One region of the Methylobacterium sp. 17Sr1-1 genome, then DNA from elsewhere that is predicted to be linked to it. Evidence: predicted binding sites of a transcription regulator. Region 1 holds the regulator's gene; each other region holds the start of a gene.

What was found. The regulator PhoB, encoded in region 1, activates phosphate uptake and scavenging genes when phosphate is short. The targets are predictions, from matches to a motif close to TGTCATNNANCTGTCAT.
Region 2: the regulator PhoB is predicted to act here: its motif matches at 2,160-2,176, upstream of DK412_RS08780 (DUF465 domain-containing protein).
Region 3: the regulator PhoB is predicted to act here: its motif matches at 1,866-1,882, upstream of ugpB (sn-glycerol-3-phosphate ABC transporter substrate-binding protein UgpB).
Region 4: the regulator PhoB is predicted to act here: its motif matches at 1,777-1,793, upstream of DK412_RS11015 (esterase-like activity of phytase family protein).

What each region holds. Positions count from the first base shown of each region.
Region 1 covers NZ_CP029552.1:48,164-52,344, reverse strand. Annotated here, with positions in the region: gene pstA (phosphate ABC transporter permease PstA) at 1-574, shown strand, start outside; gene pstB (phosphate ABC transporter ATP-binding protein PstB) at 602-1,414, shown strand; gene phoU (phosphate signaling complex protein PhoU) at 1,495-2,214, shown strand; gene phoB (phosphate regulon transcriptional regulator PhoB) at 2,284-2,985, shown strand; gene DK412_RS00210 (GcrA family cell cycle regulator) at 3,248-3,760, opposite strand.
Region 2 covers NZ_CP029552.1:1,945,287-1,949,467, reverse strand. Annotated here, with positions in the region: gene DK412_RS30090 (glycosyltransferase family 2 protein) at 1-142, shown strand, start outside; partial or broken gene DK412_RS08785 (CatB-related O-acetyltransferase) at 744-944, shown strand; gene DK412_RS08780 (DUF465 domain-containing protein) at 1,960-2,145, opposite strand; gene DK412_RS08775 (DUF465 domain-containing protein) at 2,349-2,567, shown strand; gene purE (5-(carboxyamino)imidazole ribonucleotide mutase) at 2,685-3,182, shown strand; gene DK412_RS08765 (5-(carboxyamino)imidazole ribonucleotide synthase) at 3,179-4,181, shown strand, end outside.
Region 3 covers NZ_CP029552.1:1,405,852-1,410,032, reverse strand. Annotated here, with positions in the region: gene ugpA (sn-glycerol-3-phosphate ABC transporter permease UgpA) at 1-461, opposite strand, end outside; gene ugpB (sn-glycerol-3-phosphate ABC transporter substrate-binding protein UgpB) at 503-1,822, opposite strand; gene DK412_RS06360 (thiamine pyrophosphate-binding protein) at 1,984-3,660, opposite strand; gene DK412_RS30045 (hypothetical protein) at 3,910-4,128, opposite strand; gene DK412_RS06355 (CaiB/BaiF CoA-transferase family protein) at 4,135-4,181, opposite strand, start outside.
Region 4 covers NZ_CP029552.1:2,428,196-2,432,376, forward strand. Annotated here, with positions in the region: gene DK412_RS11010 (histidine kinase famiy protein) at 79-1,737, shown strand; gene DK412_RS11015 (esterase-like activity of phytase family protein) at 1,838-3,196, shown strand; gene DK412_RS11020 (DUF333 domain-containing protein) at 3,374-3,592, opposite strand; gene DK412_RS11025 (ABC transporter ATP-binding protein) at 3,683-4,181, opposite strand, start outside.

The DNA.
Region 1 (4,181 bases):
CCTCGCCGAGTACGGCCGCACCTCGAAGCTCGCCGACCTGATCCGCTTCCTCAACGACATCCTGCTCTCGGCGCCCTCGATCCTGATCGGCCTGTTCGTCTACACCCTGATGGTGCGGCCGATGGGCGGCTATTCGGGCTGGGCCGGCGGCGTGGCGCTCGCCATCATCGCGACGCCGGTGATCGTGCGCACCACCGAGGACATGCTGCGCCTGGTGCCCGGCACCCTGCGCGAGGCCGGCGCGGCGCTCGGCGCGCCGATGTCGATCGTGATCCGCAGCGTCACCTGGCGGGCGGCGCAGTCGGGCATCGTCACCGGCGTGCTGCTCGCGCTCGCCCGCATCGCCGGCGAGACCGCGCCGCTGCTCTTCACCGCGCTCAACAACAATTCCTGGTTCAGCCCGAACCTGATGGGCGGCGTCGCGAACCTGCCGGTGATGATCTACCAGTTCGCGCTGTCTCCGTACGAGAACTGGCGCCAGCTGGCCTGGGCCGGCGCGCTCCTCATCACCGTCACCATCCTGGGCCTGTCGATCGTGGCCCGCCTCGTCCTGAGCGGCCCGAAGGGGCGCTGACCGCACATCCTGCCCGGAGACACACCGATGAGCGCCACCGCCACCGCCGCGCCGGTCGTGGGCCAGAGCACGGCCGACGAGTCCGCCCCGGTCCGCCTCGCCGTCAAGGACCTCAACTTCTACTACGGCGACTTCAAGGGGTTGAAGAACATCAACCTCAACTTCCTCGACCGCCAGGTCACGGCGCTGATCGGGCCGTCGGGCTGCGGCAAGTCCACCCTGCTGCGCACCTTCAACCGGATCTACAGCCTCTACCCCGAGCAGCGCGCCGAGGGGCAGATCCTGCTCGACGGCCGCAACATCCTGGACTCGTCGATCGACCTCAACGAGCTGCGCGCCCGGGTCGGCATGGTGTTCCAGAAGCCGACCCCGTTCCCGATGTCGATCTACGACAACATCGCGTTCGGCATCCGGCTCTACGAGCGCCTCGGCAAGGCCGATCTCGACGTCCGCGTCGAGGAGGCCCTGCGCAAGGGCGCTCTGTGGGACGAGGTGAAGGACAAGCTCAAGCAGTCCGGCATGGGCCTGTCCGGCGGCCAGCAGCAGCGCCTCTGCATCGCCCGCACGGTGGCGCAGCGCCCGGAGGTGATCCTGTTCGACGAGCCGACCTCGGCCCTCGACCCGATCTCGACCGGCCGCATCGAGGAGCTGATCGAGCAGCTGCGGGGCGAGTTCACCATCGCCATCGTCACCCACAACATGCAGCAGGCGGCGCGCATCTCGCAGTTCACCGCCTTCATGTATCTCGGCGAACTGATCGAGTTCGGGCCGACCAACCGGCTGTTCATGAACCCGTCGAAGCGCCAGACCCAGGACTACATCACCGGCCGGTTCGGCTGAGACCCGACGCCTCGTTGCGCCGGCCCGGCCCGGGCCGGCGCTGACCGTAAGCTCCACCCTATCGCGGGGAGTCAGCCCTCATGTCGAACCACATCGTCACCTCCTACGATCAGGAGTTGCAGAACCTGCGGCGCAGCATCGCCGAGATGGGCGGCATCGCCGAGAAGATGGTGGCCGATTCCGGCCAGGCGCTCCTGCGCCGCGACACCGCCCTCGCCCAGAGCGTCATCGCCGTCGACCAGCGCCTCGACGGCCTGCAGCGCGAGATCGAGGAGAAGGCCATCCTCCTCATCGCCAAGCGCCAGCCGATGGCGGTCGACCTGCGCGAGACGATCTCGGCGATCCGCGTCTCGGGCGACCTCGAGCGCATCGGGGACCTGGCCAAGAACGTCGCCAAGCGCGTCGTCGCCATCGCCGACCAGGTCCAGCTGCAGAAGATCGTCGTCGGCGTGGAGCACATGAACGAGCTGGTCCAGGGCCAGCTCAAGGACGTCCTCGACGCCTACGCCACCCAGGACACCGTCGTCGCCCTCGACGTGTGGGCCCGGGACGGCGGCATCGACGCGCTCTACACCTCGCTGTTCCGCGAACTCCTGACCTACATGATGGAGGATCCGCGCAACATCACGTTCTGCACGCACCTCCTGTTCTGCGCCAAGAACGTCGAGCGCATCGGCGATCACACCACCAACATCGCCGAGACGATCCACTACCTCGCCACCGGTGAGACGCTGCCGACCGATCGTCCCAAGAACGACCGTTCGAGCTTCGCCACCCTCGATCCCCAACCGGAGGCCTGACGGGTCGGCCCGCGCCGGGCTTCGCGCCCGGCGCGGGTCCCCCTCCGGATCCCGCCCGAAGTGCCCCGCATGAGTACCCGCATCCTGATCGTCGAGGACGAGGAGGCGCTGACCCTCCTCCTGCGCTACAACCTCGAGGCCGAGGGCTTCGAGGTCGACGCCGTCGCCCGGGGCGACGAGGCGGATATCCGCCTGCGAGAGCAGATCCCCGACCTCGTCCTCCTCGACTGGATGATGCCCGGCCTCTCCGGCATCGAGCTCTGCCGGCGCATCCGCGCCCGCCGCGAGACCGAGCGGCTGCCGGTGATCATGCTCACCGCCCGGGGCGAGGAGGGCGACCGGGTGCGGGGGCTCGCCACCGGCGCCGACGACTACATCGTCAAGCCGTTCTCGGTGCCGGAGCTCCTGGCGCGGGTCCGCGCGCTGCTGCGCCGCTCCAAGCCCGCCCACGTCGCCGACCTGCTGGTGGCCGGCGACATCGAGCTCGACCGGGTCAGCCACCGCGTCCGCCGCGACGGCCGCGAGCTGCATCTCGGCCCGACCGAGTTCAAGCTGCTCGAGTTCCTGATGCAGAGCCCGGGCAGGGTCTTCTCCCGCGAGCAGCTCCTCGACGGCGTCTGGGGCCACGACGTCTACATCGACGAGCGCACGGTCGACGTGCATATCGGCCGCCTGCGCAAGGCGATCAACCGCGGCCGCGATGCCGACCCGATCCGCACCGTGCGCGGCTCCGGCTACTCGTTCGACGAGATGTTCGCGCCGGAGCCGTGAGGCCGAGCCTTCGGAACAAGCGGTACCATCTGGACGGCCCGGCCATCGGTCACTCCACTCTCCAGGTCATCCCGGATTCCGCTGCGCGGTCCCGGGATGACGAGGTGGGTGTCAGAGATGTCGCCTGCTCCCGGGCGGCGGCGCCGACTCCACTTCGAGCGAGCCACCGGACAGGATTCGTTAGGATTTGAGCGATACGGTCGACCAATCGGAAGGGATGGGCGCGACGCCGCCTCCGGATTGGTCGTCCGGGTGCGGGCCTTCAGCGGAATCCGACGACCCTGCGGTCGCGCTTGCGCTCGGCGGCGGGCTGGTAGGCGATGCGGCTGTGGTGGGTGCAGTAGGGCAGGCCGGTGATGGCGCGGTCGCCGCAGAAGCGGAAATCGGGCGTCGACGGGTCGCCCATCGGCCAGCGGCACATGAATTCCCGCAGCTCCATGATGGTGACGCGGGCGCTCTCCGGCAGCGCGGTGGTGTCGGCTGGGGATGCGGTCTGATACAGGGCGAGTGCCGGCGGCGCGGGAGCCACTACTGACGGGGTCTCGCCGGCAGCGGACTCACCCTCGATCCGGGGACGGCGGCCGCCGGCCGGCGCGGTGCCGTTGGCTTTCACGACGCGCCCGGCCAGGCCGAGGCGGTGGACCTTGCCGATGACGGCGTTGCGGGAGACGCCACCGATCTCGGCGGCGATCTGGCTGGCGCTGCGGCCGTCGCTCCACAGCCGCTTGAGAAGCTCGACGCGTTCCTTCGTCCAGCTCGGACCCGAATCCATCATCGCCGCCTCCAATCCCCCGACATCACCCATGGAATCGGCACGCAGCCGCGAGCGGCACGCCGTTCGGCCGCGCGGTGACTCCGTCCGATCCTGCTGGTGATCGCCGCCACGCCCGGAGCGGTGGCGACGGGGGTGAACCTACAGGACGGCCTAACACCCGCGCAAGAGTCCGCCCCCCGCCGAGACGGTTTTTCCCCGCGGCCGCCCGGCGGTCCGGACCCGGCCGGGTTGCGCCGCCAGTCTGACGCGCGCCAAGGCCACGCCGGATCGCTCCCATAAATTATCTATCACCTTCAAGGGTTTGTCGGATCACCCCGGAGGGGGTGTCATACTGGGGCGCCGCATGATCGCAGGTTGCGCTGCCGTTGCGGCCGCCGACAGCCGGGGGGTGTCCCTCCGGTCTTCGGCAAGCGTGGCCGGA
Region 2 (4,181 bases), 1.9 Mb from region 1:
TTGGCACCTCAAATGGTTATTAGACTCTTCGCAGAAAGGCCCTGCTGAAGCAAAGCTTGGTGTTAAATCTTCGGTAGGAAATATACGGCAGCGGCCTGATATTAATAAAATATTAGCGGACATCGCCGCCGCCAGGAAGTAAATTGAGCCCTTCAATTTGCATTTTAGCGGTATCGCCGACCGAATTAGCTTGGGCTAATCTAAAGTAAGGAGCGCGTAGTAGACTGTGCTATCACTGAGCTAGATCGAGTTGCAGGCAGCCTAGGACGATAGCTTAGCGCTGCCTGCCAGTAGCAATTTACAGCAAGAAGGTTACCGGTGCTTGTTTATCAGGGCAGCTCAATCGCAGTTGTGCGACTCACCCAAGATATCTTGAATATTTTAAGAGATAAGCGGACCTTCAGTCCTTCCAATCCAGATTTACAAAGATGGAATATAGGCAAAAATATTGGATTCCGATAAAACAATATATTAGAAACATATGTAGGTTTTTTACAGTGATATTATGTGCGCTATGGGGTCGCACTCTTACAGTAGATCAAAGGTCGATTTCAAATATAAAATTAGGAGATATTGTTCAATCTCGGACGGCTTGACTTGCCCATCCCACCGACACCTATCGAAGTTGTTGGAAGAAGTAATGTGTTTTATGATTATAAATCATGGTCCACTGCAGCAAGCGCGGTGAAGGACTTCGCACTCGAATCTCCTTTCAAGTTCAATCCCCCCAGAAGCAGATGCCCGTAATCGGCAATGATGTATGGATAGGTGCTGGCGTAATGATGATGCCCGGTATCACTATCGGCGATGGTGCTGTTGTTGCGGCTGGTTCAGTTGTAACGAAAGATGTCCCTCCCTATTCTATTGTCGGAGGATCCCCGGCCAAGCTAATAAAACGCAGATTTTCAGATGAAATTTACGAGAGAATGCTTTCTGTTGCATGGTGACGGTTTAGTATCAAGCAACTCGCGAGATTTGATATGCAGAACCCAATCAAGTTTCTTACACAATTTGAGCTTGAAGTGGATAGCCTGGAGTTGTGGCAGCGGGAAAAATTCAGTCTTTGGTCAATTATTAACTCTTAATATCGCATAGATAGATAACACTATCAGTTAAGATTGGCATGGAACAGATAAATAACTCGATGCAGATGAAACCTGTTGCAAATTGAGCGCGCCGTAGGCGGAAAGATCGGTTCGTCCGTGGTGTGCTCAACCCGCGTACGGGTTGGATCCGGACTCCTCTTCAGTCCCCTAGCTTGCGTCACAGGCCAGTCCTCACGCGCCCCTAGAGCGGGCTATTTAGATTTGATTTTTGGGCGCCTGAGTCATTACCTGATAACAAGGAGTCATGATTGATATCCCCCCTGTGCTACTCTCGATTTCGACAATGACACCGTTATTGCGGTCATCCGCCTGGCTGATGGGAGCAAGGTCCAGCATGGGGTGCGCACCTTCGCCACCACCACGCCTACCCTCCTTGCTCAGGGCCTGATGCGCTCCAGCTTCGTGCCCGAGGTTTACCTCTCAGGTGACGCGCGACGTGCTGCGCACGCGTAAGCAGCTGTTCTGCAAGCAGTCTAGCCACATTCAGCGCACCCAGAAGACTCTTGCGCAGGCCAACTTCAAGCGTATAATTTCTCAGCACAGATAATTCATTAAAGAAAACCTTTTATTATGATAGCAAAACTATTCTTAAATATCAGCACAAATGTCATTTTTCGCGCAAAAAAAAGCTGACGCGTCGAAAGTGACAGCGTATCGCCGGCATGAAAATATATCTCACGATTTATCGGTGTCGTTAAAGAGTCTTCGGAAAGTAGGCGTTGAAGCCAGGTAGTAAGAATTAACCCTGCATCAGCCATATGTCTCGCAAGATAAAAACTCGACTGCTATCCCTGCAACGATCGAAAACCGCCACGCCGAGGACCGGCGCGGCGGCGCGCTGACTGCATCTGGGCTAGTGCATCACGCGGGTGGACGTCGTGCGCAGACGACTGATTTCATCCTTCAGGTGAAGTTTTTTTCGCTTAAGCTCTACAATTCGCAAATCGTCGGTGGAGAGGTGGGTGATTGCGTCCTGAATCTCGCGCTCCAGGGCTTCGTGCTTACGCTCGAGCTCGGTGAGATGCGTGTGCAGCGACATCAGCCATTGCCTCCTGTCATGTAGGTGACACACGCAACCTGCCACAGCTCGCAGCCGATGTCGAAGGTATTTGATGCTGCACCTGCGTCATGCGCCGCAGGGGCGGCGGGCCCTCGCGGGGCTGCACAACCCCGCCCGCACCCTTGCCGGAGGCCGGGGCCTGGTTCATGCTCAGGCCTCTCTCTCCAGGGCTTAGGGCGGCGATGGACTTCGAGTTGAGTGCGGAATCGACGGCGGAGTATGAGAGCGAATTGGCACGGCTGCGGGAGGAGCATCGCGACCTCGACGACGCGATCGAGGCCCTGTCGGGGGTCATGGCCGGGGACCGCCTGCAGCTCCAGCGGCTCAAGAAGCGCAAGCTGGCTTTGCGAGACCGCATCTCCTTCCTGGAGGACCAGCTCACCCCGGACATCATCGCCTGACGGGCACGGGCGAGCGCCTGCGCGCTGCTTGCGTGAAGGCAAGCGCGCCGCTACTGCACAACGACCGGCTGCGGCCCGCTCGCGGCTAGCAGCGCTTTCTAGAGGATGCGCTTGACGATGGCGGCAGCGCCCCCCGTCGCGGTGATCATGGGCAGCCAGTCCGACTGGGCCACGATGCGCCACGCCGCCGAGACCCTCGACGCGCTCGGCATTCCGTACGAGGCCCGCATCGTCTCGGCCCACCGCACCCCGGACCGCCTGGTCGCCTTCGCCAAGGGCGCCAAGGCCGCGGGATTCCGGGTGGTGATCGCCGGCGCCGGCGGTGCGGCCCACCTCCCCGGCATGGCCGCCGCGATGACGCCGCTGCCGGTCTTCGGCGTGCCGGTCGAGTCGAAGGCGCTGTCGGGCCAGGACAGCCTTCTGTCGATCGTGCAGATGCCGGCCGGCATCCCGGTCGGCACCCTCGCCATCGGCCGGGCCGGCGCCGTCAACGCCGCGCTCCTCGCCGCCGCCGTCCTGGCGCTGACCGACGACGACCTGGCCCAGCGCCTCGACGCCTGGCGCGCCCGCCAGAGCGCGGCGGTGGCCGAGCACCCGGACACGAGCGCCCCGTGAGCCGCACGCCCCTCATCGCCCCTGGGCCGAGCATCGGCCCCGTCGCGCCTGGCGCGACCATCGGCATCATCGGCGGCGGCCAGCTCGGCCGCATGATCGCGGTCGCGGCGGCGCAGTACGGGCTGAAATGCCACGTCTACTGCCCCGATCCGGACAGCCCGGCCTTCGAGGTGGCCGGCCGCCGCACGGTCGCCGCTTACGACGACGCGGCGGCGCTCCAGGCCTTCGCCGAGTCCGTCGACGTGGTGACCTACGAGTTCGAGAACATCCCGAGCGATACCGCCGAGATCCTGGCCGCCCGCCGGCCGCTGCATCCGAGCGCCTCGGCGCTGGCGACGACGCAGGACCGGCTGACCGAGAAGAGCTTCGTCGCCGGCCTCGGCATCCCGGTGGCGCCGTTCCGGGCGGTGGACGACGCGGCGGGCCTCGTCGAGGCCGTGCGGGAGATCGGCCTGCCGGCGGTGCTGAAGACCCGGCGCTTCGGCTACGACGGCAAGGGGCAGGTGATGCTGCGCGACGCGGTCACGGACCCCGCCGCCGTGATGGCCTCGCTGCGCGACCAACCCTGCATCCTCGAGGGCTTCGTGCCGTTCGAGGCCGAGGTGTCGGTGGTGGCCGCCCGCAACGCGGAAGGCGGCTTCTCGGCCTACGCGCCCTGCGCCAACGAGCACCGCCACCATATCCTCGCCCGCACGGTCGTGCCGGCCCCCGGCATGGCGCCGGAGACCGCCGCGGAGGCGATCGCGATCGCCCGCACCATCGCCGACGCGCTCGACTATGTCGGCGTGCTGGCGGTCGAGATGTTCCTGGTGCGCGGGGCGGACGGCCGCGCCAGCGTGGTGGTCAACGAGATCGCCCCGCGGGTGCACAATTCCGGCCACTGGACCATCGAGGGGGCCGAGACCTCGCAATTCGCCCAGCACGTCCGGGCGATCTGCGGCTGGCCGCTCGGCAGCGCGGCGCTGACCGGCACGTCGGTCGAGATGCTGAACCTGATCG
Region 3 (4,181 bases), 1.4 Mb from region 1:
CCGTCGAGCAGCGGGTTCCACGGGATGCCGATCTGGTTGAGGCCGCGGGCGATCAGCCCGAGGCCGGGCTGGAACAGGAAGCCGAACAGCACGCCGGCCACCGCCGGCGCCACCGCGTAGGGCCAGATCAGGAGGGTCCGGTAGATTCCAGACCCCCGGATCTCCCGGTCCGCCATCGTGGCGAGGAGGAGCGCGAAGCCGAGCGAGAGCCCCGCCACCGCGGCTGCGAAGACCAGCGTGGTGACGAGGGCCTGGTAATAGGCTGGATCCGTGAACAGGGCCCGGTAATTCTCGAACCAGACGAACTCGGTCGAGAGCCCGAACGCGTCCTGCATCTGGAACGACTGCCAGACCGCCTGCACCGCCGGCCAGTAGAAGAACAGGCCGACGATCAGGAGCTGCGGCGCGATTAGCGCCGCCGGCAGCAGCCGGCCTCCGAAGGTGATGCGCTCGGGACTCATCGATTCAGGATCCGCTCACTCTCCGGCGTTCGCTGATAGGATCAGCGTCCGGCCTGCTTCTCGAACTGGCGCAGCATCGCGTTGCCGCGGGTCGCCGCCTCGTCGAGGGCTTGCTTCGCCGTCTTCTTGCCGGCGAGCGTCGCCTCGATCTCCTCGGCCCATAGGTCGCGCATCTGCGGCAGGTTGCCCAGGCGCAGGCCCCTGGAATTCTCGGTCGGCGTCTTGTTGGTCAGCTCCTTGATCGGCACTTCGAGCGCCGGGTTCTTGGCGTAGAAGCCGTCGGCCTTGGACTTCTCGTAGGCCGCCTTGGTGATCGGCATGTAGCCGGTGGTCTGGTGCAGCTTCGCCTGCCGGTCGGTGTCGGACAGGAAGCTGAAGAACTTCGCCACGCCCTTGTATTCGTCGGGCTTCTTGCCGCCCATCACCCACAGCGAGGCGCCGCCGATGATGCTGTTCTGCGGCGCGCCCGGCACGTCGGGATAGTAGGGCATCGGTGCCGAGGCCCAGGCGAACTTCGCCGCGCCCTTGACGTTGCCATAGGAGCCGGACGACCCGAACATGATCGGGCACTCGCCGGCGGTGAAGCGGCCGAAGCCGCTGTCGTAGCGGCCCGAATAGTCGAAGGACTTGTCCTTCTGCGCCTCGGCCAGGTTTGTCAGGTGCTTGACCTGGAGCGGGCCGTTGATCTCGAGCGTGGTGTCGAGGCCGTCCATGCCGTTGGCCTTGGTGGCGACGGGGACGTTGTGCCAGGCCGAGAGCTGCTCGATGTTGAGCCAGGTGACCCAGGTGGTCGAGAAGCCGCAATTCGGGAAGCCGGTCTGCGTCAGCTTCTTGGCCGCGGCAAAAAGCTCCGGCCAGGTCTTCGGCGGCTCGGAGAGGCCGATCGCCTTCAGGGCGTCGAGGTTGGCCCACATCACCATCGACGACGAGTTGAACGGGAACGAGAGCATCTCGCCCTTCGTCGTCGAGTAGTAGCCGGTGATCGCCGGCAGGTAGGCGTTCGGGTCGAACGGCTCGCCGGCATCCTTCATCAGCTGGTAGACCGGCTTCACCGCGCCCTTGGCCGACATCATCGTGGCGGTGCCGACCTCGAACACCTGCATGATGTGCGGCGCCGTGCCGGCGCGGAAGGCGGCGATGCCGGCATTCAGCGTCTCGCCGTAATTGCCCTTGTAGGTCGGCACGACCTTGTAGTCGCTCTGCGAGGCGTTGAACTCCTCGGCGAGGCGGTTGACGGCGTCGTTGTTGGCGCCCGTCATCGCGTGCCACCATTGCAGCTCGGTCACGGCGAGCGCCGGGGTCGCCGCGACAGCGAGACTGAGGCCGGCGAGCGCGATGCGGATGGTCGTGGTGGGGGCCATCGGGTGTCCTCTCCTCGTGTGCGGCCCCTCATGCGGGGCCCGCGTGACACTCCGACGACAGGAGCGCCGGGGGCACGCGGCCCGCACCGTCTCGGCGGCGGGCGCTTGTTAGTAGCTGGCTAAGCACAGCCGTGCCCGCCGGACAAGAGACGTCGTGACGGCTACGGCCGCGGCCTGTTGCGCAGGGCCTGGATGGTCGTCGTCGGGGTGATCGCCTCGGGGTCGATCGGGCAGTGCAGGATCGCCGGCAGGCCCGATTCGATCGCCCGCGCCAGCGCCGCCGGAAAATCCTCGGTCCGCTCGACCCGCTCGCCGTAGCCGCCGAAGGCCTTCGCGTAGGCGGCGAAGTCGGGGTTGCGCAGGGCGGTGCCGGAGACGCGGCCGGGATATTCGCGCTCCTGGTGCATCCGGATCGTGCCGTACATCCCGTTATCGACCAGGATGATGATGACGGGGAGGTCGTACTGGACCGCTGTGGCGAAGTCCTGGCCGTTCATCAGGAAGTCGCCGTCGCCCGACACCGCCACCACGGTGCGCTCCGGCAGGAGCCGCTTGGCGCCGATGGCGGCGGGCACGCCGTAGCCCATCGAGCCCGAGGTCGGGGCGAGCTGGCCGTCATGGGCGCGGAACGGCCAGAAGCGGTGGACCCAGGTGGCGAAGTTGCCGGCCCCGTTGCACAGGATCGCGTCCGCCGGCAGCACCTCGCGCAAATGCGCCATCACGCCACCCATCTGGAGCGTGCCCGGCGTGGTGATCCGGGTCGGGTCGCTCCAGGTCAGGTAATCGGCGTGCAGCGCCTCGGTGCCGGCGGCCCAGGGCAGGGCGCGGGGCGGCTGCACCGTCTCGATCGCCGCCGCGAAGGCGGTGGGACTCGCGTTGATCGCGAGGGCCGGGCTGTAGACGCGCCCGAGCTCCTCCGGGTCCGGGTGGACGTGGACGAGCGTCTGGCGCGGGCCCGGAATGTCGAGGAGCGTGTAGCCCTGCGACGGGATCTCGGACAGCCGGCCGCCGACGAGGAGCAGGAGGTCGGCTTCCTTGATCCGGGCGAGCAGCTTCGGATTGACGCCGAGGCCGAGGTCGCCGGCATAGCAGCGGTGGTCGGCCGGGATCATGCCCTGACGCCGGAACGAGCAGGCGACCGGGAGCGAGAACAGGTCGGCGAAGCGGGCGAAGCGCCGCACGGCCTGCTCCGACCAGCGGCTGCCGCCGAGGATCGCGAACGGCCTCTCGGCCTTGGCCAGGAGGTTCTGGAGTTCGACCATCTGGGCGAGCGCCGGATGGGTCTCGACCGGCTTGAAGGCGGGCGCGTCCGGCACGCTCGCGGTCTCGGTGAGCATGTCTTCGGGCAGCGCGATCACCACCGGGCCGGGCCGGCCGGCCGTGGCGACGTGGAAGGCGCGGGCGATCAGCTCAGGGATGCGGTCGGCGCTGTCGATCTCGGTCACCCACTTGGCGATGGTGCCGAACACCGCCCGGTAATCGAGCTCCTGGAACGCCTCGCGCTCGCGCGCCGCCCGCTCGATCTGGCCGACGAACAGGATCATCGGGGTCGAATCCTGCCGGGCGATGTGCAGCCCGGGGGATGCGTTGGTGGCGCCGGGGCCGCGGGTGACGAAGCAGATGCCGGGTTTGCCCGTCAGCTTGCCATGCGCCTCCGCCATCATGGCGGCGCCGCCCTCCTGTCGGCAGACGGTGAGGCGGATCTGCGCATCGTGCAGCGCGTCGAGCACCGCGAGGTAGCTTTCCCCTGGCACGCAGAAGATGTCGCCGACGCCGTGGCGGGCGAGCTGGTCCACCAGGATCTGCCCGCCGGTGCGGGGGCGGGGGGCGTCGGTCATGAGTGTGTGCTCCATCTCGATCTCGGCGCTGCTTAGCGCGAACGGCGGTAAGGAAGGCACAGGATCCCCCCTCTCCCGTGTGGGAGAGGGGCCAGGGGTGAGGGTGGCGCGCTTCCGCAGTAAAGCTGTGACTGTCCTGCTGACAGCTCAACCGTCGAGCTTAATTCCGAACCGTCTCCACCCTCACCCCTACCCCTCTCCCACACGGGAGAGGGGATCCCGCGCGATCTTGTCCCTGTTCCAGCCAACCTACATCAATATGAAAAACGTAATCACGGCGACATTCACGACATATTGGACGATGACCAGACCGGCGGTCGTCAGGACGATGTCACGCTTGACGGCGTCGATCCGACGTGTCAGGCGGGCTTCCATCTCGCGACAATCTTGCGCCCAGGACCCGGTATCCGCCGGATTCGTAGCGGAAGGCGCGGTGCCGCTGCGGGCATTCTCGACGCCAGCGATCATAGTCCGTCACCCACCCCAGGCCGGATCCGCCAGCACGCTCGAGGTATGATCCC
Region 4 (4,181 bases), 2.4 Mb from region 1:
TCCGCTCCCGCCCGCCATTGTCCCACCGTCAGAAAAGCCGACACCGGCGGGGTGGCGTATGGCGAGCCGGGTGGTGGCGTGAGCGAGGACGATCAGGTCGGGGTCCCGGAGCCGGGAGCCAGCCACTCCGCGGAGGCGCCGTCCTTGGCGCATCTGAAATCCGCGACGATCCGCGAGCCCGGTCTCGACGACCGCGGCAGCGTCTTCTTCGCGGCGATCGAGATGACCCGGATGCCGATGATCCTGACCGATCCGCGGCAGCCCGACAACCCGATCGTGTTCGCCAACCGGGCATTCCAGGATCTCACCGGCTACACGCAAGGAGAGCTGATCGGCCGCAACTGCCGCTTCCTGCAGGGGCCCGAGACCAGCCGCGAGACCGTGGCCGAGCTGCGCCAGGCCGTGGAGGAGCGCCGGGCGATCGCGACCGAGATCCTCAACTACAAGCGCGACGGCTCAGCCTTCTGGAACGGCATCTTCATCGGCCCGGTCTTCGACGAGGCCGGGGAGATCGTCTATTTCTTCGCCTCGCAGCTCGACGTGACGCGAAGGCGCGTGTCGGAGCAGGCGTTTCGCCAGGCGCAGAAGATGGAGGCGATCGGCCAGCTCACCGCCGGCCTCGCCCACGACTTCAACAACCTGCTCCAGGTCGTCTCCGGCAACCTCGAACTGGCGCGCAATGCCGTGACGAGCGAGCGGGCCCAGCGCCAGCTCGCCAACGCCGCCGGCGCGGCCGAGCGGGGCGCGAAGCTGACGAAGCAGCTCCTGTCCTTCGCCCGCAAGGCGCGGCTGGAGCCGCGCTCGCTCAACCTCAACGCCCTGGTCCTCGCCTTCGCGGAGGTGGCGGAGAGCACGCTCGGCAGCACCGTCTCGGTGCGCCTCGACCTGACGCCGCGGCTGCCGGCGGTCACGATCGATCGCACCAACCTGGAGATGGCGCTCCTCAACGTGCTCATCAACGCCCGTGACGCGATGCCGGCGGGCGGCACCGTGACGCTCTCGACGGCGTCCGTGCATCTCAACGGCAACGGCAAGTCTCGCGGCCTGCCGCCCGGCGACTACGTGGCGCTCCGGGTCCGCGATGAGGGCGAGGGCATGCCGCCCCACGTCGCCGAGCGCGCGACCGAGCCGTTCTTCTCGACCAAGGCCCCCGGCAAGGGCACCGGCCTCGGCCTCGCGATGGCGCACGGCTTCGTGCAGCAGTCGCGCGGGCGGCTGGAGATCGACAGCCGGCCGAGCGGCGGGACTACCATCACGATGCTGTTCCCGGCCGGCCCCGGCGCGGCGGCCGCGGAGGAGCCCGCCGAGCGCAAGGCGGTGCTGCGGCGCGGCGACGAGACCGTGCTGGTCGTCGAGGACAGCGACGACGTGCGGGCGCTCGCCCGCGAATACCTCGAGAGCCTCGGCTACCAGGTGCTCGCCGCCCGCGACGGCGAGGAGGCTCTGGACATCCTGGAGCGGGAGACGGGCATCGACCTCCTGTTCTCCGACATCGTGATGCCGGGCGGCGTCAACGGCCTGATCCTGGCCGACCGGGCCAAGACGATGCGCCCGGACCTGCCGGTGCTGCTGACCACCGGCTACAACGAGGACCTGGTGGCGGACGGCCCCGCGACCCCGACCATGGACGTGCTCGGCAAGCCCTACCGCAAGGCCGAGCTTGCCGACCGGATCCGCGCCGCCCTCGATCGCGGCGCCAGGCCGATGCCGGCCCCGGGCGAGCCGCATCACGGCTGAGGCCGCCACGGGGCACGGATCCCGCGGAAACGACGATGTCGTCACTTCGCTGACATGGGTGATGCGCCAGAACGGCCGCGCTCATCTCCGCGAGGATCCTATGCCGCGCCATTCCCTGCTCGCCCTCACGCTCCTCCTGTCGGGTGCACCCGCCGCCCTGGCGCAAGCGCAGGTGCCGCAGACTTTCCCGGCGACGCTCGCCGGTCACGCCGTCCTGCCGGCGGAGAGCACCCTGCCGCTCCCCGAGGACGCGCCGAAGGACCTGGCCACCCCGGGCAAGTTCACCACCGGCCGGCGGGTCGAGGCGGTGGGCACCGTCGAGGCGCAATCGATGGGCCGCGCCACCAGCCTCAAGCTGCCGCTCAAGGGCCAGCCGCTCCAGGGTCATTCCGGCATCAAGCACATGCCCGACGGCACCTACTGGGTGCTGACCGACAACGGCTTCGGCGCCAAGGCGAATTCGCCCGACGCGATGCTCTACCTCAACCACTACCGGATCGACTTCGCGAAGGGCGGCGTCGAGCGGCTGGAGACGGTCTTCCTGCGCGATCCGGACAGGAAGGTGCCGTTCCGCATCGCCAACGAGGCGACCGAGAGCCGCTACCTCACCGGCAGCGACTTCGACCCCGAGAGCTTCCAGTTCGTCGGCGACCGGATCTGGATCGGCGACGAGTTCGGCCCGTTCCTGATCAAGGCGGACCGCAGCGGCAAGGTCGAAGCGGTGGTCGAGACCCTGGCCTCGGGCAAGCCGGTCCGCTCCCCCGACAACCCGGCGGTGACGACGCCGGCGGCGCCCGGTGGCGCGGTGGCCTTCAACGCCCGCCGCTCCAAGGGCTTCGAGGGCATGGCCGCCTCGCCCGACGGCAGCCGGCTCTACGCCCTGCTCGAAGGCCCGCTCTGGGATGCCGAAGCGAAGACGTTCGAGAGCCGCGACGGACGCGAGGTGTTGCGCATCCTCGAATTCGACACCAAGGCGGAGACCTGGACCGGTCGCTCGTGGCTCTACCCGCTGGAGCAGGCCGGCAACGCCATCGGCGACTTCAACCTGATCGACGCCACGACCGGCCTCATCATCGAGCGCGACGACGGCGAGGGCACCGCCGACCGGGCCTGCCCGGCGGGCCAGAAGGGGCCGGACTGCTTCTCGGTGCCGGCGACGTTCAAGCGCGTCTTCAAGATCGAGATGACCGACGCCAACCAGGGCGGCCCGGTGCGCAAGATCGGCTCCATCGACCTGATGCGCATCGCCGATCCCGGCAAGAAGGCGCGCAAGCCGCTGACCGACGGCGCGCTCGCCTTCCCGTTCTTCACGATCGAGAACGTCGACAAAGTCGACGACACCCACATCATCGTCGGCAACGACAACAACCTGCCGTTCTCGGCGAGCCGCGACCCGCACAAGGTGGACGACAACGAGTTCGTGCTCCTGGAGGTGGGGGAGTTCTTGAAGGCGAAGTGACGGAGGGTACCCCGCATCCTGGGAGGGGTGCGGGGCTGCTCGTTGGATATCGCCTTCAGCTCCGTTTCATCTGGTTCGACTATGACACCCCCCGGCGTCATCCCGGGACTCGCCGCAGGCGAGTCCCGGGATGACGATGGGGGGTTGCAAACCGATCTGCCCAAAGCAAACAGGCTCTCACCCCTTCTCCTTGTTCGCTTCCCGGAACAGCTGCCACTCCTCGACGACCCGCCCATCGGGCAGGTGGCAGTAGCCGGCCTCGCCCTGCGGACCCTTCCGGATCTCCAGGCGCCCGCCGGCGGAGGTGCAGTGGGCCGAGGCGGGGTTGCCCAAAGCCCAGGCCTGTGACGCGCCTGCGATGGCGAGCAACGCGGCGGCGGCAAGCAACGATTCCACGACTCTTCTCCCGCTTCCGTACCCGGCGGGAGAAGAGGCGCGCGTGATGAACCGGCGGCGATGCGACGTCGCCCCGCCGGCCCGGATGCGTCAGTGACCCCCGCCCAGATACGCCGCCCGCACCTGCGGATCGTTGCGCAGCTGCGCCGCCGGGCCCTGGAAGCGGATGCGGCCGTTCTCCAGCACGTAGGCGTGATCGGCGACGCCGAGGGCCGCCATGGCGAACTGCTCGACCAAGAGCATCGTCACCTGCTCCTCCTTCAGCCGGCGGATGATGCGAAACACCTCCTCCACCAGCTTCGGGGCGAGGCCCATCGACGGCTCGTCGAGGAGCAGGATCTCCGGCCGCAGCATCAGGGCCCGGCCCATGGCGAGCATCTGCTGCTCGCCGCCGGACAGGGTGCCGGCGAGCTGCGTCCGGCGCTCCTTCAGCCGCGGAAAGAGGGTGTAGGCCCGCTCCCGGTCGGCGTTGACGTCGCCCTTCGGCCGCGACCCGGTGAGGCGCGGGAAGGCGCCGAGCGTCAGGTTGTCCTCGACCGAGAGGGTCGGGAAGACGCGCCTACCCTCGGGCGAGTGGGCGAGGCCGGTG